DNA from 4 places in the Paenibacillus sp. FSL R5-0407 genome. Region 3 is predicted to be linked to each of the others. Evidence: riboswitches for the same ligand, from Rfam matches in the RefSeq annotation. Region 3 holds a riboswitch; each other region holds the start of a gene.
The links. A riboswitch is a leader RNA that binds a small molecule or an ion and turns the genes downstream of it on or off. The one in region 3 is predicted to bind cyclic di-AMP.
Positions count from the first base shown of each region.

Region 1: another riboswitch for cyclic di-AMP. It lies ahead of NYE70_RS12215 (TrkH family potassium uptake protein); the one in region 3 lies ahead of NYE70_RS18665 (C40 family peptidase).
Region 2: another riboswitch for cyclic di-AMP. It lies ahead of NYE70_RS00490 (APC family permease); the one in region 3 lies ahead of NYE70_RS18665 (C40 family peptidase).
Region 4: another riboswitch for cyclic di-AMP. It lies ahead of NYE70_RS05490 (3D domain-containing protein); the one in region 3 lies ahead of NYE70_RS18665 (C40 family peptidase).

Region 1 covers NZ_JBBPAX010000001.1:2,526,855-2,532,087, forward strand. The annotation lists gene NYE70_RS12205 (cation:proton antiporter) at 1-288, opposite strand, end outside; gene NYE70_RS12210 (potassium channel family protein) at 325-987, opposite strand; gene NYE70_RS12215 (TrkH family potassium uptake protein) at 1,001-2,335, opposite strand; cyclic di-AMP (ydaO/yuaA leader) riboswitch at 2,411-2,570, opposite strand; gene NYE70_RS12220 (CPBP family intramembrane glutamic endopeptidase) at 2,861-4,585, shown strand; gene uvrC (excinuclease ABC subunit UvrC) at 4,551-5,233, opposite strand, start outside.
Region 2 covers NZ_JBBPAX010000001.1:101,352-106,584, reverse strand. The annotation lists gene NYE70_RS00500 (HAD family hydrolase) at 1-485, opposite strand, end outside; gene NYE70_RS00495 (5' nucleotidase, NT5C type) at 656-1,204, shown strand; gene NYE70_RS00490 (APC family permease) at 1,223-3,049, opposite strand; cyclic di-AMP (ydaO/yuaA leader) riboswitch at 3,209-3,399, opposite strand; gene pdxK (pyridoxine/pyridoxal/pyridoxamine kinase) at 3,651-4,466, opposite strand; gene NYE70_RS00480 (hypothetical protein) at 4,634-4,834, opposite strand; gene NYE70_RS00475 (manganese catalase family protein) at 4,994-5,233, opposite strand, start outside.
Region 3 covers NZ_JBBPAX010000001.1:3,938,007-3,943,239, forward strand. The annotation lists gene NYE70_RS18655 (GNAT family N-acetyltransferase) at 17-520, opposite strand; gene NYE70_RS18660 (C40 family peptidase) at 925-1,398, opposite strand; cyclic di-AMP (ydaO/yuaA leader) riboswitch at 1,403-1,539, opposite strand; gene NYE70_RS18665 (C40 family peptidase) at 1,782-2,273, opposite strand; cyclic di-AMP (ydaO/yuaA leader) riboswitch at 2,276-2,410, opposite strand; gene NYE70_RS18670 (hypothetical protein) at 2,632-3,462, opposite strand; gene NYE70_RS18675 (M1 family metallopeptidase) at 3,530-5,233, opposite strand, start outside.
Region 4 covers NZ_JBBPAX010000001.1:1,127,835-1,133,067, forward strand. The annotation lists gene NYE70_RS05480 (dihydroorotate dehydrogenase electron transfer subunit) at 1-272, opposite strand, end outside; gene NYE70_RS05485 (polysaccharide deacetylase family protein) at 455-1,282, shown strand; gene NYE70_RS05490 (3D domain-containing protein) at 1,333-2,022, opposite strand; cyclic di-AMP (ydaO/yuaA leader) riboswitch at 2,027-2,202, opposite strand; gene NYE70_RS05495 (amino acid ABC transporter ATP-binding protein) at 2,372-3,094, opposite strand; gene NYE70_RS05500 (amino acid ABC transporter permease) at 3,081-3,743, opposite strand; gene NYE70_RS05505 (transporter substrate-binding domain-containing protein) at 3,839-4,669, opposite strand; gene NYE70_RS05510 (alpha-glycosidase) at 5,144-5,233, shown strand, end outside.

The sequences.
Region 1 (5,233 bases), 1.4 Mb from region 3:
GGATAGGGTGATCCAAACCTTACGGAGACCGCTGAGCTTAAGATTCCTGCCGCCATCAAACAGAATGAGCGCCGAACCCAATGTTAAAATGAGCTGATTGATCAGCGAGCCGCTGGATTCATGAATGAGCTTCAAGCCGGGCCCGAGCAGCATGCCGACGGCGATGAATACGGCAACATCGGGCAGCTTGAGCCAAGCGGCTAATTTGCCGGAAACCATGCCGACACTGAGAACAAACAATACTAGGATCAGAAAATGCCGAATTGCTTCCGTTGCAGCAGATTCCATGCAGGTCACACTCCAAGAGCAGAATCACTAAAATGATTAATCATTTATAATAGCTTCGAATTCATCGATGTTTTTCTTTGCCCCGATGATGACCATGATGTCCCCAAGGATTAGATGATCCATTGCCGTCGGTGCAATAATGACGCCGTTCTCCCGGTGGATGGCTACGATGCTGCAGCCGAAACGTGCTCTCGGGTTCAGGTCGCCGACATTTTTTCCGTCCAGGCATTGCGGTACTCTCATTTCGACAAGTCTGTATTCTTTGGAAAGTTCAATGTAATCCAGCAGGTTTGGAGTTACAAGCTGATGGGCGACCCGAACCCCCATATCCCTCTCGGGAAAGATAACCCGGTCGACGCCGAGCTTCTCCAGCGCCCGGCCGTGAAGGACGGAAATCGCCTTGGCTACCACCGTTTTAATCCCAAGGTCTTTGAGAAGGATGGCCGACAGGATGCTCATTTGAATATCATTGCCGATCGCTACGATCCCGCAGTCGAAATTTCGAACGCCCAACGACTTCAGAACTTCTTCATCCGTCGCATCCGCGACGACGGCATGCGTAAGCCGGTCGCTCCATTCCTCGACCACTTCCTCGTTCCTGTCCACGCCCAGAACCTCGTAGCCGAGGTCCATCAGCTCTAGCGCCAGGCTGGAACCGAAACGCCCCAAGCCGATCACTACAAACTGCTGTGTTTTCATCTCACTTTTCCCCTTATCCTATAATCATTTTGCCTTCGGGATGTCTATATAATTCTTTACCCTTCTTCGGCCCGAGCGCATAAGCTAACGTCAGCAGCCCTAACCGTCCGGCAAACATGGTGAAGCTGATAATAATTTTCCCCGCAATCGTCAATTTTCCCGTCAGCCCCATGGAAAGGCCGACCGTACCGAAAGCGGAAGTCGTTTCGAACAAAATGCTCAGGAAGCTGGCATCTTCCGTAGTTGAAAGCACCATCGCCACGGCGATGACCAGGAACAAAGCGAGCATCGTGATCGTGACGGCTTTGAATATCCGCTCCTGGGCCAGCCGGTAACGGAACAACACGAGATCCGAACGGCCGCGGATCATGGAAATGACCGCCCCGACCAGAATCGTGAACGTCGTCGTCTTGATCCCGCCCCCGGTGGAGCTTGGCGATGCCCCGATGAACATCAGGATGATCATAAAGAATTGCGTCGCCTGCCTAAGCCCGCCGATATCCACCGTATTGGCACCCGCCGTTCTCGGCGTAACCGACTGGAAGAACGAGCTCCAGATTTTTCCGCCCCAATCCAGCGGTTGCAAGGTATTGGAGTTGGTGAATTCAAACACGAAAATAACGAGCGCTCCGACCAGAATCAATGTGGCGGTCATGGAGAGAACCACCTTGGAATGAAGCGACAATTTGCGGCGTTGCCGAAACTCGATCAGGTCGGACAAAACGATAAAGCCGAGCCCTCCGGAAACGATCAGGAACATCGTTACGAGATTGACGACCGGATCGTTTACATACTGGGTAAGGCTGCGGTACTCGCCGAACAGGTCAAAACCAGCATTGTTGAACATGGAAACGCCGTGAAAGATACCGAAGAACAGCGCCCGGCCAATCGGCATGTCGAACGACCAGCGGATTGTGAACAGAAGTGCGGCGCAGCTCTCGATAATCAGGGAATACATCAGCACCTTACGGATCAGCCGGACGATCCCTTCCATCGTATTTTGGTTCATCGCCTCCTGGAGCAGAAGCCGGTCTTTCAGCGAAATCTTTCGTTTAAACACCAGAGCGAACAAGGTCGCCATGGTCATGAACCCCAGACCGCCTACCTGGATCAGCAGCATAATGACCACCTGGCCAAATGTTGAGAAATAGGTTCCTGTATCCACTACGACAAGCCCTGTTACACAGGTTGCTGAAGTAGCGGTAAAGAAAGCGTCAATAAAAGGAAGCGACTCTCCCGTACTACTGGAAATCGGCAGCATCAAAAGCAGCGAACCGGCCAAAATAATGAACGCAAAGCCCAACACAAGGACTTGGGGTGGGGAAAATCTGATCCATTTGGAAAGCAACGGGCTCACCTCATTACTCAATTTGGCAAAAAAGAAACAATGAAAAAAAGCACTGGAAATCCAATGCTTTTTGATTGGTCCCTGCTGCAAAGGCCTACGAGGTTAGCTGACGGATTCGGGCTTGCGCGGTCTGCCCTATTCGCTTTTTCACCAGGCGCAATGCAAGTGAAGCAGCGAAATTCACCCCTAAATATCGGTTCCCCCGTTTTCGGTAGAAATTCGGCCAACATATTAAGTTACATTCATTTTCATTTCATTTTCGTCAAATTGGATTATAATCCTTATTCACTTCCATCACAAAGGTTTAATTGGATGAAATAGATCGAAAATGACTTAAAAGAGTTGAAACAGACCGTAAGGTGAATGCTTATCTAAGCCATGCTGGGATTTGCCGTGGTTATTGCGCTTTTACGCGAAACAAGCTTCGTCTCTGGCGAAGAAATCTCCCCTGTGTTATCTTTACTGTGACATGGAAGTACCGAAATCATACAGATTCAACAAAAAATCGTTAAAAGGAGTTTTCGTATGTATTCCGATTTAAAACCGAAGACGCGCGGGATAAAGACCAGGACCTTATGGATACTCGCCGTCATTGGACTCATCGTCTTTATTTTACTCCAGATTGTCCCGACTACCGCTTCCGAAACGCTGCAGGTCGAACAATCGACTCAGCTAATCACGAAGGAGCAGGCAAAGGAAGCCGCCGTCAAATTCGCGGAATCGACGCTCGGATTAACCGGTCCCTTCAACGATGCCCTGGTTACTTACGAGACGCGCGCTGATGTATACGGGTATTTGACCCGGGAAGGTTTAATGGAAGATTACCTTAAAAAGTATGAAAAGCAGTTCCCCTACGACATCTTTCAAGTCCGCATCAATAAGCCAGGCGGGCTGCTCAAAGCCGTAACGGTAGATATCCATATGACCACGGGCAAGGCGGTCGGCTTTAAAGAATACCCCGAAACCGGGTTTCCGGACATCGAGGGATTGGGCGGCGGTTCATCCGAAGCTGATGCCGCTACCTCGGGAGTGCAGGACCTATCGTGGGAAGAAAAGCTGGCGTTAGCCCAACCTTACTTGAAGTCGCTTGGTTACAGCGAAGATATGCAATCTTCCGTGGGCGAAACACCGGATGGTCTGTCTTTAACGCTGGTGGGATATGAAGCGGGGAAATCGAATGCCCAAATCGATATTCATTATTTCGAAGGCCAGGTCTCCGAAATCGATAGTTACTTCTCCGTGCCGCAAAGCCATACCGATTATGTAAAAAGCCAAACCACGCTCGCCAACTGGCTGACCTATGTAGGATATGCCCTATTGACTTTTGTGCTGGGAATTCTCGCGATCGTGTACAGCGCCATGACAAGAGTACATACTTCGTTCAAGCGGGGAATCGTGCTCGCCTCCCTGTACTTCATCATTTCCATGGGTTCTGCGCTTAATATGATGCCTTATTTTGAAAAAGAAGGCTTAAGCGGTGCAATGCTGATCTTCGGGCTTGTATTTCAGGGCGTCGTCACGCTGATTCTGGCCGCCTCCGTCTATTTCTCCCTCGTCGGAGGCGATGGACTCTGGCGCAAGCAGGGGATTAATCTCTGGGCCCGGGCCAAGGAACAGGGTTATGGACGGCATGTAGTAAAATCGATGGCGGACGGATACGCCTGGGCACTTATTCTGCTTGGAGTTCAGTCCGTGATCTTCTTCATTCTGGAAAGAACGATCCACACCTGGTCGACCACGGATGCCTCCCAATCACCGTATAACATGCTCTATCCTGCGCTGCTCCCGCTGCTTGCCTGGGTGGCAGGGATCGGGGAAGAGGCCGTATACCGGCTGTTCGGGATTCCGATGCTGAAGAAAATGTTCCGCAGCACGCTCGTCGCAAGTATCATCACGACGCTGATCTGGGCGTTCGGCCATACGTTGTATCCGATCTACCCGGTCATCTCCCGTCCGATCGAGCTGCTCATTATCGGCCTGTTGTTCAGCTATATTTTCCTGCGCTACGGTTTTATTGCGGTCCTGTTCTCGCACGTCATCTTCGACAGCATCTTAATGTCGCTGAGCATTATGTTTACAGGTGGAACGCTGAATATCACGGCAGGCATTTTCTATATCGTGTTACCGGCGATTGTTGCCTTCGTCATCTACTTGTTCAATCCACCGGGTAAGGAACGCCCTTCAGCACCATTGCCAAAAAAAGAGGAGCCGTTGTTCACGACTCCTCATCATCCCGAAGGGCATCTATAATTTGTTTGGCTAGCTTGTCGCCAATGGAAAGGGGCCGGAAGTCTTCGACTGAGGCCTCTTTCATTTTTTTGAGCGAACCGAAGTGCTTCAGCAGCGCCTTACGACGCTTCTCCCCGATGCCCGGAATCGCATCCAGGCGCGAAGCCACCATCGATTTCGCCCGCTGCTCGCGATGGAACGAAATCGCAAACCGGTGAACCTCGTCCTGAATTCGCTGGAGCAAATAAAACTCCTGGCTGTCGCGAGGCAAATGAACCGGCTCGGGCGGATCGCCCACCATCAGCTGCGCAGTCCGGTGCTTGGCATCCTTGACCAAGCCGCCCACCGGAATGAATAGACCGAGCTCGTTCTCCAGTACGTCGATTGCAGCCGAAATCTGCCCTTTGCCGCCGTCGACGATGATCAGATCAGGCTGAGGCAAGTTCTCCTTCAGCACGCGCTCGTATCTGCGGCGGATGACCTCGCGCATCGTTTCATAATCGTCCGGACCCTGAACGGTCCGGACTTTGTATTTCCGGTAATCCTTCTTGGCCGGTTTGCCGTCGATGAACACAACCATCGCCGAGACCGGATTCGTCCCCTGGATGTTGGAGTTATCAAACGCTTCGATCCGGGATACCCGATCCAGTCCGATCGAACGGCCCAGGT
Region 2 (5,233 bases), 3.8 Mb from region 3:
ACAAGGTCTACCTTCGAAGCCGTCTGATGCTCGCCAGCGCTGTACATTCCTTCGAATAGCGGAGCGATCAAATGCGTTTCGGCGACGCCCTTCACGTAATGCTCCAGCCCGTTGCTGGCGACGAACAGCCTTACTCCCCGCCGGCTAAGCTGCTCCAGCGTTTCCTTAACTTCAGGATAAAGTTCAGTTGAATACTCTTTGAGTCCTGAGAGCTCCAGCTCCAGCAACAGTTCATCCGCACGGCGGTGAACCGCTTCGCTGCAGTCGGGAATGACCTTTCTCCAAATATCCTCCAGCAGCATACCGAGACAACTCAGCATCAGCTCTTCCGGAGGTGTCTCTCCCTCGTACATCTTCTCTTCCCTGAGCCGGTCGAACAGTTCATGATAGGCAGGGATAAGCAGTGTCTCTGTCTTAAACAGCGTCCCATCCATATCGAAAATCATAGCTTCGGGTTTCTGCAATTTCGTCTGGGTCGTCTCCATCTCCACATTCCTTCCTGTCTATATTTATAGCCCCATGATATGCCAATTGGCGATTACTTGCAAACCCTTGGGAGACGCCGAAGTTTGCCATTTCCCGAAGTGTCCATTACAATTACGTTTAAATTCAACTTAGATATCGAAAAAGTAACTGCCAGGGAGAAGTGCGAAGCATGAGCAAAAAAATAGTAGCCATCGACATGGATGACACGATCTGCCATCTCATACCGAAAGCGATTCATTATCATAATTTAATGTATCCCGATCTTCCGTTGACCATGGAGCAAATCATCAGCTTTGATCTTAGCGGCATTTGGCATCCTGCATGCACGGACGACATTTTCTTCGGCAGGCCCGGCCTGTACGAAGAGCTTGAAATTTTTGACGAGTATACGATTGAAGAGGTGAAGCGGATGACCGTCGATTACGACGTCATCGTCGTGACGGCCGCCCGCCCGGCATCGGTTCCGGAAAAATGGAGATGGCTGCAAATGCATATGCCTTTCATTCCATTCGATAACTTCTTCGTCGCCAAGCGCAAATACTTGCTTGATTTTGACTTGTTGATTGACGACGGCCCCCATAATCTGATCGCGGCCAAGGAAGCGGGCAAACAGACCATTATGATCCCCCGTCCTTGGAATGCGCCGGTTCAGCAGGACTTTATTCTAAAGGATTCATGGCAAGGCATGAACGAGCTGGTAGGGCAAATTCTGACTTGATGGTCAGATGAAAAGATCTTATTTTTTGAAATGATAAGGAACCGTGGTTACGATCAAATCCCTCCGGTATAGCAAAAAGGCGCGGATTAGCAAGCTGGACTGATTATGCAGGGCGTTATGCCACCGTTTCTTCGGTATGAATTGGGGAATCAGAACGGTTACCCGGAAATTCATTTCCTTGGCCTTATGCTCCACGGTATCGATGAACTTCGTCAGCGGCTGGATAATGCTCCGGTATTGGGAATACAGCGTAACCAGCCGAATTTCAGGGTGCCACTGGTTCCATTTCTCCTCAAATTGCTTTTCCGCCTCTTTATCGAACGCCACATATACAGCGATGATCTGATCCGGAGACAACGATTTCGCGTAATTCAGCGTATTTTCCACTACATGCGTAATTCCCGCTACGGGAATTACCATGACATTCCCCTCGATCGCTAGTGGCTGTTCGCATGTAGTGATCCGCAATTGATCCCCCACAGCTTCGTAATGACGGTTGATTTTATGAAATACATAAACGATCGCCGGCAAAAAGATTAACGCAGGCCAGACTTGCGGAAATTTCGTAATGAAAAAAATCATCATGACCGTAAAGCTGATTAAAGCCCCGATCGCGTTTATCGTTAATTTCAATCCCCAGCCCGCCGGTTTTTCCCGGAACCATTTCACAAGCATACCGGTTTGCGCCAGCGTAAACGGGATAAATACGCCTACCGCATAGAGCGGAATCAAATGCTCGGTCTGTCCTTTAAAAACGATGATCAGCAGGATTGAGGCCACCGCCAAAAAGACGATTCCGTTAGAATAACCGAGACGGTCTCCGCGAACGGTGAACATACGCGCGATATATTTGTCTTTCGCCAGGTTCACGGCCAAGAGCGGAAATGCCGAGTATCCGGTATTGGCGGCCAGCACCAGAATCATCGCGGTGATCCCTTGAATCAAATAATACATGATCCCCCGGCCGAAAGTAGCTGAAGCGATCTGGGACACGACGGTTTCCTCCGCTTTAGGAGAAATACCGTAATAATAAGCCAACGATACGATCCCCGTAAACAAAAGCGCCAGCAGAACGCCCATGGCAGCCAATGTTTTGGAGGCATTCTTGGGAGCCGGATCCTTGAAGTTAGGAATGGCGTTAGAAATCGCCTCGACACCTGTCAAAGCCGAACTCCCCGAGGCAAATGCCCGCAAGAGCAGGAACAGCGTAAGGCCTGTCACCGGTGTCCCCATCGGTGTATGCAGGTTGGCCGGAACTTCGCCCATTGCAATTTGATATAGTCCCGCCCCAATAGTGATAAATATAACAAGCACGAATAAGTAAACCGGATAAGCCAGGATGGAAGCCGATTCGGTAATACCGCGCAAATTGAGTACCGTGATAACAACCACTAAAAGGCATGCTATAAGTACGTTATGTGAATGCAGCGACGGAAAAGCTGAGGTGATCGCATCCGTCCCCGCAGAAATGCTGACCGCAACGGTTAAAATATAATCCACCAGCAGCGCGCCGCCGGCTAAAAGACCGGAGTTTACCCCCAAATTTTCCTTGGAAACAACATAGGCTCCTCCGCCATGCGGATAGGCATAAATCACTTGTCTGTAAGATAAAACGAGAGCCAGCAGCAGCACCAGAATTCCCGCGGCAATCGGGATGGAGTACCAGTAGGCGGCCGCGCCGAGCGTCATCAGGACGAGCAGAATCTGCTCCGGTCCGTAGGCTACGGAGGACAAGGCATCCGATGAAAGGATCGCCAGGGCTTTCGTTTTGTTTAATTTTTGTTCGCCGAGTGCGGTTGACTTCAGCGGCTGACCGATGAGCACTCTCTTGATTATCGAAAACATAGATGCAACACCACCGTGCTTTATTTTTTGCAAATTCAAAGGCTGATTATGATTAAATATTTTGGTAAATCGTCTCATTTGGAGACTTTTTGGACAGCAAAAAACCACAGAGGCAAGACCCCCTGCGGTCCATGAGTGCTTTACATGGGCACAGTATCATTCCTCTCTCGGACTACGCTTACGAGGTTAGCTGTCGGATTAGGGTGGCGAGAGTCACCCCTCCGCGGCATGTTCTGCATGACATGCTGCGGATTCACCCCTACCGTTCGTTTCGGCTGGCTTTGCCTGTTACGCCCGGCATTCGGTTCCCCCGTTTTCCCGTATTACGGGAAATTCAGCGAATCAAGAATATCAAATCCACGAATGAATATTACGCCTGCTCTCATTTTCTGTAAATCCCGAAATTTGCGTTGAATCGCTTCTATTTGTTGTAAAAGAGTACGATAAAACGCTTACTTCCATCACTTTCATTTATTATCCTTCATTATTGAGCCCGCATTAACGCGCAACATAAATCATCGTATTAATGCCGAATACAACAAAAAAAGACCGGCCTCCATTCCTGGAAACCGGCTTGTCCTGATTCATTCTATATGTCAGCCTACTCGCCGTTCAAACGGTATCCTCCATGGAATACCGGTCCCACATATTCGTTAAAGGCATACCCCGAACGAATGGCCGCCGTTACGAATTTTTTCGCTTTAACTACGGCTTCCTTTACAGTTAAGCCGCTGGCCAGTCCACCTGTTACGGCAGCCGCAAAAGTACAACCGGCTCCATGGTTATGTGCGGGTTCGATCTTTTCCGTCTCCAGAACCTCAAATTCCTCGCCGTCATAGAACAGGTCGATCGCTTTGTCGCCTTCCAAGGCTTTGCCGCCTTTAATGACTACGTAAGCCGCTCCGCGTTCATGAATGATCTTCGCTGCTTTCTTCATGTCATCCACGCTGGACAAACGCCCCAAACCGGAAAGCACACCGGCTTCGAACAAGTTTGGCGTAACAACCGTAGCAAGCGGTAGCAGCAAATCGCGAATCGCATCCGCGCTCTCCGGATTCAAAACTTCGTCTTCCCCTTTGCAGACCATGACCGGGTCGATGACCACATTTTGTTGGTTATGCTGCTTAATGCATTTCTCAACGACTTCTATAATAGGCACGCTGCCCAGCATCCCCGTCTTCATAGCTTGCACCGGGCCGCCCGCAAACACGGTCTTCAACTGCTCGGCCACCAGATTGGCGTCTATCGGGTACACGCTATGATGCCATCCGCGGTCCGGATCCATCGTAACAATGGTAGTCAATGCGCTGAGTCCGTAAGTTCCGTATTCTTCAAATGTTTTCAAGTCTGCCTGTATCCCCGCGCCGCCGCTGGAGTCACTGCCGGCAATAGTTAGCGTTTTAAGAATGGTTGACATGATCAAATGCTCCTTTACGAAAAACTAAAGTGCTTCCGGCCTCTATTGTAGCATTATTTTCAGAAACTCAGTGAATTATTTACGCATTTACATAGCCCGGAAACAAAAAAAGTATGGAGCAAGTAATCCTTGCTCCATACTTTCCACTGATATGGTCTATAGCCAGCTTATTTCACGACGATCTGGTTTGCGGCATCGATTCTTTCCTGGGATGCGTTGAAGCATTTCTTGCAGACTTTAAGAGCCTGACCGGAACTGCTCATCTTCGTATAAAGCAGTTTAATCCGCGTGCTTCTGCATACGGGGCATGTCCCCCGGCCTCTGGAAGGAAGAATCCACAAAGCTTTCCCCCGCTTTGATTTAGACATAAGAAATCACCTTCGCCTCTATGTTATTTGCTTGTTTTTCTATGTATATCGGGAAGGCCGGCCGAACATGCCTAAATATTTCCGGTCCTTCCCTATATCATTCCGAATTCCGTAACCAAATTTAACTGTTAAGTGTCTAAACAAGAACATCCGCTTGGCTTAAAAAATCTTCTTATGCTCCCGGTCATCCTTCAAAATCTCCACCGCTTCGCGGAAGCGCAGTGAGTGGATGATTTCACGCTCGCGCAGGAACTTCAGGCCGTCTTGCAGATCAACGTCATCCGTCATATCGATCAGCCACTGGTATGTAGCCCGAGCTTTCTCCTCAGCCGCAATATCTTCATACAAGTCGGCGATCGGATCGCCTTTCGCCTGGATGTAAGTGGCCGTCCACGGAAC
Region 3 (5,233 bases):
TTAAGGGGATGTTTTTTTACGCCTCGGAGGGTTTTCCGCGAAACACCATGCAGTAATATGGCTTGGAAATGCCGCCAGGAGTCATTTTCTCGTACAGATCGGTAATCACGAAGCCGGACTTCTGGTAAGCCCGGATCGCCCGTGTGTTCCATGTGAGCACTTCCAGGTCAATTACATCCTTAGGCTTTCTCCGCTGGGCCTCCTCGACGATTGTCAGCACAAAGGTCTTACCCAGCCCGTGGCCGCATAAATCAGGTCTCATACCGATGCCAAGCCGTGTAACGCCCTCCATAGGAAAGTACTGGGCGAATCCGGCAAGCTCCTCCTGCTGATCCAGCAAAGAGACGTACTGCTGGGCCCTTAAAACGGGATTCCCAAATTCCACATCGAGCGCCTTCATCTGTTCCCAGGGAAGCCAGCTATAAATATCGTAGGGAGAATCGTAACGCCAAGTACTGATATCTGCGCCATGGCTTTCTTCCATGGGTACGATTCGAAATGGTGCGATTGGTTTTTCCATTTTTGCGCCTCCTTAAACGATAGGAATGCCTATGCGGCTACCCATATGGCTGTAGTTCTTTTTAACCTCACTCTAACGGGATTTTTATTGGTTGTAAAGGCTTTGTGGAGGAAGAGGGGCCAGAAATCGAAGGCAGGCAAAAAAAATGCGTAAATTAAAAATTTCCTGTTTAGGCATCCGCATAACGGGTAAATTTTGGATATAGGGAAGATAGGATATGGAGTGTTAGAGAACGAGAACGGAAAAAATATTTTTGGAATGGGTTTTATCCAAGAAACCTTTTGATCGATTCCTTCGTTATATGAATAAGATGAAGGAAAGAAAAAAGACCGCGTTGATTCCGGCAAGAATCAAGTGCGGTCAAGCGAGCTATTGAGGTGAGGGCCTCAGCCTATCAGGGGTGATCAGGATTCTTTGGCAAAGCTGGAATAGCTGTCTGCGCTCAAAATTCTTTTTGCCCCGACATAACGTGTTTTATAGTAAGTGTTGCTTAATTTGTCTGTTCTGATTCCTTTGGAAGAAGAGGCATGAGCGAATTTTCCGTCTCCCAGGTAGACGCCCACATGGGACACTTTACCTTTGCCCAGGGTGTTGAAGAATACGAGGTCTCCCGCTTTCAACTGGCTCTTGGCCACTGGGGTACCTTGCTTGTACTGGGCGGTAGAGACGCGGGCAAGATCGACGCCCATTTTCTTGAACACGTATCTTGTAAATCCGGAACAGTCAAAACCGTTGGTCGTGACGCCTCCGTATTTGTAAGGTGTTCCGTACACGGATTTAACGACGCTGGTCAATGTGGTGTCCGCAAAGGCACTTCCTGTCCCCATGGTGAACAAAATAGCTAAACTCGTTGCTGCTGCTGCGAATGTCTTTCTCAAGATGTTAAACTCCTTCCAAGGCCTGCGAGGTTAGCTTGAGGATTCGGTTGAAGGTTCCCTATGATCCCTATGTAACGAAATCAATTCACCCAATGTGGTTCCCCCGTTTCCCGGGTGCCGGGAATTCGGCTAGTCTTTGTTGAATGCACCCGAAAAATTACGACGTTACAACAGTGATTACAAAGTTGTTACCATTTACTCTGGTCATTTTACCAAACATCAACGCGGGTTTGCAAGTTTGTTTTGTTATTTTTGAATAAATAAGTTGATTTGTCCTGTATATCCCGTCCTCTCCGGGTAATGTTTCCTAGGACGACGGTTTAAATAAAAGAAAAAACCCGCAGATTGCGATCCATAAAGAATCTCTGCGGGCTTCATCGTTACTATTCTACATCATCATGATCTTGAGTATCGCTTGTAACTTCTTCGAACTTATCAGTGCTCATAATGCGCTTGGCGCCAACATAGCGCTCGACATAATATTTATCGCTCAATTTGCTGATGATAACTCCTTTGGAGGAGGAAGCATGAGCAAACTTGCCGTCACCGACGTAAACACCAACATGAGACACACCTTTGCCTGAAGTGTTGAAGAACACCAGATCGCCAGCGATCAGTTCTTTCTTCTCTACAGCGGTTCCCATCTTGTACTGGGAGCCTGATTGGTGCGGCAATTTAATTCCGATTTTCGAAAAGACATACATAGTGAATCCGGAACAGTCAAAGCCAGAGGTGGTAGTTCCGCCGGAAACATAATCGCTTCCCAGAGCTTTTTCAATCGTGGTGTCCAATTTGGAATCTGCGAAAGCGCTACCAGTTCCGATGGAGAAAAGTATTGCAAGACTTACGGCTGCTGCGGTTAACTGTTTTTTCAAGGAAATGCTCCTTCCAATGCCTACGAGGTTAGCTTAAGGATTCGGTTGAAGGTCCCCTATGATCCCTCTCTTGCGAGATCAATTCACCCAAAGTGGTTCCCCCGTTCCCCGTGAAGGGAATTCGGCTGTAATTTACACCTGACTACTTACTTATTCGACACCCAGCAGAAGACTCCTGCTAATAGTGACAAAAATAATTACAAAACTGTTACTGAAATTGTGCTGTTGTTATTGTAACAAAGGCCAGTATATTTTGGCAATGGTTATTTAGCGAGTTTGAGAGGGGAAAACGCAGGACAAGACCCCCGAATAAGCTCGGAGGCCTTGTGGCACAAGGAAGGATAAAGATGAAAAAAAATTAACTTTTTTGTGATTTGGTATGCCAAAGCTGATATTGAGAGGTTAGAGTCCAAATTTGAAATAGACTGCGAATGAAAGGATAGGTTTGTTGCAGAATTAAAGCAATCAGTCCTGTCCAAATCCAGGAGGCCGTTCCGAACAAAAGGAACAAGGCGGCGCCGGCAGCTCCGAGAATAAGGGAAATGGCGATCCCCGGCAATAGATACCTCATGCTCAGCATCAGGGAGCCCCAGACGCCGGCCTTAAACAGATACCCGAACTGGGCGAACAGCAGGATTTGCCGGACAAGCCAACCGTAAACCACCCACCCCAGCAAATATCCACAAAGGGTCAAAAGGGGAGCGAGCCTGTCGCCTGACGTAAGGAGACGGGGCAAGAGGGCGTATAGGTCCGGGACGATCCAAATTCCCGGCAGGGAGAGCAGCGCGAGCTCCAACAGAAAGAAGAGAGTGACGGGCTTCCAGAATTCCTTCATTCCCCGGAAGAAGGGAAGTCCGGACGCCCGGGTCTCGGCGGGAACCAGACCGTAGAGAATACCCGCCTGGAACAGCGGCGTCAGCAATAGACGGAGAACAATCATCCCGATTAGCAGCCAGAAATACTGGTGAATCTCCGGATTGTGCTTCAATTCGAATTGCCCTTCGATCAAGTATAGAATCCGGTTCAGTTCATTCGGGGGCGTATCCGGGTACCTGGACAGTACGGCCACAACCGCCGAATGGATCAGACGGTACAGAAACAGCCCCCAGAGCAGCTGGTACAGGAACAGGATGATCACAGAGGGAAACTGGCTCCTGACAAGCCCCCATCCATTTCGTACATAGGTCATAACTTTCCCTCCTAAAAGTTTTGTGAGCATTACTGCTATGAATAAGCCTTATTCTTGTTCGTCCAGCCTACCAGAACAGAGTGCCAAGCAGGGATTCCAGCAGCTTGGTGATGCTTAAAGAAGCACGTGTGCTGACAGGTTCCTTGACCTCGGCCTTAATAAAGTTGTTGATATGCTTGTTCTCAAGCACCAAGGAATACTCGGGATCCAAACGGACCCATTCCAGGGGTTCTTTATATTGCAGCTTCATCTGAACGCGATCGCCATCGCCATTCCACACCTTGTGGATCGTATGGCCATCCTTGAAGCTGAAGAGCAGCGGTATTTTGGAGGCCGTTCCTCCCTTGCGGCTGATTTCCACCTCAGACTCGTAAATCGTGCTCCCATCCTTGGTTACAGGAGTTACGGTAATGCGGTCTACAGAGAAATCGGCCATTTTACCATCATATATATATTGATTAAAATATGACTTCCAGCTCCGTCCGGTCGTCTGCTCGACAACACGTTGAAAATCGGCCGTAGTCGGATGCTTGAATTTGTACTTCTGGGCATAGTTGTAGAGAATGCGCTTCATGGTCTTCGCCCCGACTTGGCGTTCGATATCCAACAAGACCAGTTTGCCGCGATAATAAGCGTTCTTGGCATAGGTATCTCCCGATCCGTATTTCCAGGCGGGTTGTGTCAGAGTAGCCGGAGAGGATATCAGCGCAGCCTGAATCGGCAGATTTGGCGCGATTCCGAACTCTTGCTCCATCAGTTTATCTTCAGCGTAGGAGGTAAAAGCTTCGTCCAGCCAAGCCTCTTCGAATTCATTGTTCGCGACCATGCCATAGAAGAACTGGTGTCCGATTTCGTGGATGACCGTCCGCTCCAATTCATCGTATCCCGGCGAGTCGCTGCCCGCTCCGAAGGCGGTGACGAGGGTAGGATACTCCATACCTCCCGCACCATTCCCTTCAATAGGAGGAACAACTACGGACAAGGTAGAGTAAGGATACGGTCCGTACCATTTACTGAAATTCATGAGGGCCACCTTGGCCGCATAAAAATAACGCTCCTTTAAATCCTTGTGCGCGGGATCCAGATAGAGCTTGATTCGGACGCCGGGAACCTCCGCCGAGGAAAATGGCTCTTCGGCATAAATGAAATCGGGGGAGGCGGACCAGGCGAAATCATGAACATCATCGGCGTAATATTGAACCGTTTTGCGGCCGTCTTTCAGGACTGCAGGCTTCGTCTGGAAGCCGGTCGCAGCCACGGTGTACGTCTCGGGAACATTAATGTTTACACTGTAGATACCAAAATCCGAGTAAAATTCCGAATTACCGTGATACTGATGCAGATTCCAGCCCTCAGCCGTTCGGCCGCGCGTTCCGGCGGGTTCGTACACACTTAGCTTCGGAAACCATTGACCTGCCATGACGAAATCGCCGGATGCGCCCATCCGGGCGAAGATTTTAGGCAGCTTCACGGTGAAGTTGATCTTCAACGTAATGCTCTCGCCGCCGCGGACCGTTACCGGCAGGCGGACCTTGGCAAGTGTCCGGTCATGCGTATTCCCGTCATCCGGCTGAACGAATTGAACCCGGTGAAGCAAGGATATGCCGTCCGTTGTCCGGATCTCGGTCAACTCCATGGCTCCCCATCCGTCCTTGGGCATGACGTCGCTGCGCAGCTTACCGCCGGATTCCTTCATAAAGGTAGAATTTGCGGAAGCAAAAGCATTGGGATATAGATGAAAATAAAGTTCATTGACGGCCTTTTTGCCGGG
Region 4 (5,233 bases), 2.8 Mb from region 3:
CTCGAAAAACCGTTACCCAGCGGGCCCTCCAAGGAGATAGAATCCCCTTTTCTCAACTTTGAGAACATTTCCGTTCCTTCTCCGGCCACTAAATATAGAAATTCCACGTATTCCGCGGTTACGTTAAAAATGCTTAGCGGTCTGGAAAGCAGAGGATAGTGATCCCATGCCCGCAGCATGTAAAATTGACCCATTGTTCCGGCGAATTGTCCCGCCACGGCGAGTCGATAAACGCCTTCTGCTACCTGCTCATTAGCCAATACTTCCGACAAAATTCTCTCTCCTTCCCGAATAACGCCACTTTGTTTGCTGCTCCTTGCTTCATATTAAGATGCAATTTTTCAGCTATCCGAGTCTGTGATAAACCTCACATTTGCATAATACACATAATTAGCCAGTTTCCTGGGCATACCAATTTATAATACGGTTTCCGGGTAAAAGGAGAGGATTTGCTATGTCTAGATCGACCAAACGGCGGATGATCTCCGCTGGAATCTGCGCCGTCATGACGGCTTTGTTTTGCTGTATCCTCTGCTTATTCCCCGACTCCTCCAATGCGTTTACTACGAAAGGCCCCTTAACAGAGGATACTGATTCATTGGATACCGCACCTGCTTCCGCAAAGCCCTTAAATCTGGGAGAGCTTCGGCGAAAATATTCCGAAACCTTTAAATTCCGCGGTCCAGAAGTGAAACAGATCGCCCTGACTTTTGACGATGTGCCCGATCCGCGGTTTACGCCCCAGGTATTGGCTGCACTTCGCAAAGAAGGAGTCAAAGCGACTTTTTTCGTCGTCGGGCACCGGGCGAAGAAGCATCCGGAGCTGCTGAGGGCCATTCACCGGGACGGCCACATCATCGGCAACCATTCCTTTAGCCATGCTTTGTTCAAAAACCGCTCGCGAAGTCAGTTTCAAAACGAAATTTTGCGAACCGAGAATATTATCGCTAATCTCGTTGGTTATCGGCCCAAGTTGATACGCCCGCCATATGGAGAAATTAACGAGGAACAAGTTAAGTGGGCCAAGAAAAGCGGTTATATTATCGTGAACTGGAATGTCGATTCGCTGGATTGGAAAGGACTCGATTCGGAGAAGGTGAAACAGAACGTCCTCAAGGCCGCAGGCCCGGGTTCTATTGTATTGCAGCATGCCGGAGGGGGAACGGGGTCGGATTTATCCGGAACGATTCAGGCGCTGCCTGAGATCATTCAGACGTTGAAAGCAAAAGGCTATCACTTTGTGACTCTTCCCGAGCTTCTGCAAACGAAGAAGTACAAATAACGGAGAGTAGGAATTAAAAAAGCAGCTCCCTTGGGAGCTGCCGCATTCAATTATTTATCTAAAATATACAATTTAACGTCCTGAAATCCGAACTCATTAACGGTTTGCGGGCTGCCCGGAATGAATATATCAATGCGGTTCCCTTTGATCGCGCTGCCCTGATCGGTTGCGGTCGCAACGAAGGCGTTTTTCGGCAGATTGGAATGGCTATGTCCCGTAACAAGCACTTTAGTGCCCATAGGAATTACTTTCGGGTCAACGGCGATCGTCCCCAACTGCAACGGTTTGCCGAAGTAATCAACGGCTCCCCACTTTCCGTTCTCGCTCGCTGCGGAAGAATATGCCGTAGCCTTAACCTCCACGGTTTTGGAGTAAGAGAAATTCTTGCCCCAAGCCTCTACGGTCTTATCCGCACTTGAGACTTTTACGGCTGATAACGGCTGAGGAATTATGTTTTCCTTTGCGCTTGCAGAAGCTGTTGACATAAGGGCTTTGGATCCTTCTCCAGGGATAACGATATCCAGGCCGCCGTAAATATTCGATGCTTTGATGGATGGATTCGCTGTAATCAGCTTGTTCATATCCACGCCGTATTGTTTAGCCAGAAGGTAAAAGGTGTCTCCTTCCTTCGCTTTATGTATCGAATCCGCATGGACAGGTACCGACTGCAAAGCTCCTGCCAATCCGACTGCAATAATTGTCGCCTTAACGGCGCGTGCTAATTTAGTATGCTTATTCATGATGTCCTCCTTCTACTATCGCCTGCGGAGTTAGTTGTCGGGTTAGGGAAAAAAGGATAGGCCCCTGCGCATTTACTTCGCTTCACCCCAAGATAGCCATGTTCTCGTCATTGGACGGGTACAGCTAATCGGAAAATCGTCCCCCGCACCTGCGCTGGCAGGTTTTGGCCTAATCAATATATCACAATTTTGTAACCAATAGGGCAAGCAAATGTTTCCATGATGCGTTAAGCAGCAGCCAATCAGACTATTTTCACCGATGATGTGATTACAATTCTGTAAAAGCGATCGAACTCAAAAAAAACCGCCGGAGCGTTCTCCGGCGGTTCATTCATGTTATAGAGTTAAGTTACAGCACTTTACTGAGAAAATCCTTGGTCCGCTGATTCTTCGGCGAACCGAAGACCTCCTGCGGAGTCCCTTGCTCCATAATGACACCCTGATCCATAAACAGAATCCGGTCCCCAACTTCGCGGGCAAAGCCCATTTCATGCGTGACGATGACCATCGTCATCCCCTTGTCGGCTAGGTTCTTCATCACGTCCAGCACCTCTCCGACCATCTCCGGATCAAGCGCGGAGGTCGGCTCATCGAACAGCATCACATGCGGCTCCATAGCGAGCGCGCGAGCAATCGCGATCCGCTGCTTCTGTCCGCCCGACAGCTGGGAAGGATAAGCGTCCCGCTTGTCTTCCAGTCCGACCGTGCGCAGCAGGTCCATGGCCAAAGCTTCCGCTTTGTTCTTTTCGATTTTTTTTACACGGATGGGAGCCATAGTGATATTATCGATCACATTTTTATGCGGAAACAAATTAAACTGTTGGAATACCATTCCCATTTTTTCGCGGGTTTTGTTGATATTGTGGCGTTTTCCGGTAATGGATTCCCCTTCGAAAGTGATCTCGCCCTCGGTTGGTTCCTCCAGCAGATTCAAACAGCGGAGAAAGGTACTCTTCCCCGAGCCGCTGGGGCCGATCACAACGACGACCTCTCCTTTGGCGATTTCCAGGTCGATCCCCTTCAAAATGTGAAGCTGGCCGAACTTTTTATGCAAATTTTTAACGGTGATCACTGGCTTTCAACTTCCTTTCGAACAGACCCAAAATACGGGACAGTGTGAATGTCAGAATAAAGTACATAACCGCTACAATCAGATACGGCGTCATGCCGTCGTAAGTGATCGTGACCACAGCACCGGACTGGAACATCAGCTCCGTAATACCGATAAAGGATACGATCGAAGATTCCTTAATAATCGTAATAAACTCATTCCCGATTGCGGGCAGCACCGACTTGATCGCCTGCGGAATAATGATAAAACGCAAGGACATCCAGCGATTCATGCCTAGGGACCGAGCTGCTTCTCCTTGCCCCCGGTCTACGCCCTGGATCCCGGCACGGAATATTTCCGCAAGGTAGGCCGAGCTGTTGATCGAAAGCGTGATCGCTCCGGATTCAATCGGGGAGAAGTTGACATTGAACGCCGTCGAAAAACCGTAATGAATTATTAAGAGCTGGACCAACATCGGCGTTCCCCGTAAAAATTCAACCCAAGCATGGCCGATAAACCGGACAATTCTCCACGGGGCCATCCGCAAGAGCGTAACAAGCAGGCCCAAAATAAAACCGCAAAGAACCCCCAGAGCCGCCAGTAGCAGCGTATACTGCAGACCGGTCAAAAAATAGCTGCGGTACTCCCAAAACATTGTAAAAAGCTCCATGTCCCAATCATTCCTCCTATTTTACCTCAAAAGCCTTGACAAAAAAACAGAAAATAGCGAATAGGCTCCGCTATTTTCTGCAAATCGGTCACCGGTTATTTTTCAGCAAGTGCGCTTGCTTCGGTAACGAACTTATCGATCGAACCGTCTCCGATCAGACGATCCAATGTGGCGTTGACCTGGTCAAGCATTTCCTTGTTGCCTTTCTTCACGCCGACGACATAGCCTTCGTCCTCGGTTACCGGTTTGGCGTCCGTAATGCTGATGCCTTCTACGTTCTTGACGAAAGATTCGGCCACAGGGCCTTCGATAATCGCCACATCAACGCGTCCCGATTTCAGTTGCATGATGATATCGTTTATTTTTCCAAGAGAAGTCAGCTTGGCGCCTGTGATCGTCTTGGCAATGTCTTCTTGAATGGAGCCCTTCTGTACGCCGATCTTCAGACCTTCCAATGATTCCATTGTGTTGTATTTATCTTTGTCCTTGGTCGCGGATACGACCGACTGCTCCGCTTTATAATAAATTTGGGACAAGTCGACTTGCTTCGCGCGTTCCGGTTTCGGGCTGAGACCCGAAATGACGAGGTCCACACGGCCGCTGTCCAATTCATTCAGCAGGGAGTCGAAAAGCATATCCTTGAATTCCACTTCGGCTCCAAGATCCTTCGAGATTTCCTTGGCGATCTCAACATCGAAACCGACGATTTCATTGTCACCATTCTCATTTTTGATTTTAAATTCGTAAGGCGGGAAATCCGCGCTCAATCCTACGATCAGCTTTTTGGAAGCCGTACCGGTATTGGCCGATCCTTGACTTTCATTAGCCGGAGTGTTTCCGCCCGCATTGTTTTTATTTTGTCCGCAAGCGGCAAGCACGCTTGTTACCATAATTAACGCTACAATTAAGATACCCCATTTTCTCATCTGTCTCTCTCCCGTCGGTATTTTTTTATTAACCACCATTCGATTTACTGGGCTAATTATAAATCAACCTGTATATATATGCAAAGCTATTTTTATCATTTTCATCATTTTTTCATACTTCACGGATAATAATCATAAAAATGTTAAATTTTATAAAACCATGGTCAATTCAATATGTAGACCAACCGTATTCAATCAAAAGATTTTAATATAAAATTTTACATTTAATTTGAATTTTATTCATACTCTTTTATGAATGCCCTCCTATCAAATATGCAGCACAGTGAATGACGAAATGTATTTTTATTAAATTTTGTAATAAATATTAATTAACGCACTCTTCTTCAAAAAGAAACATACATGGGTTAAGTGGGGGAATAATGGTTCATAAAGGGTCTCATTTGGTTATTAATTAGCTGAAAAACCTGCTCGGTTTTTAAGTTGATTTTCATGCTACGTAAGGAGGTGGCCCCTGTGCTGCTAGAAGCGCTATATCATGTACCCAGGGATAAATGGGCCTATGCTTACGACACAAGTACGATACATTTGCGCGTTCGAACCAAA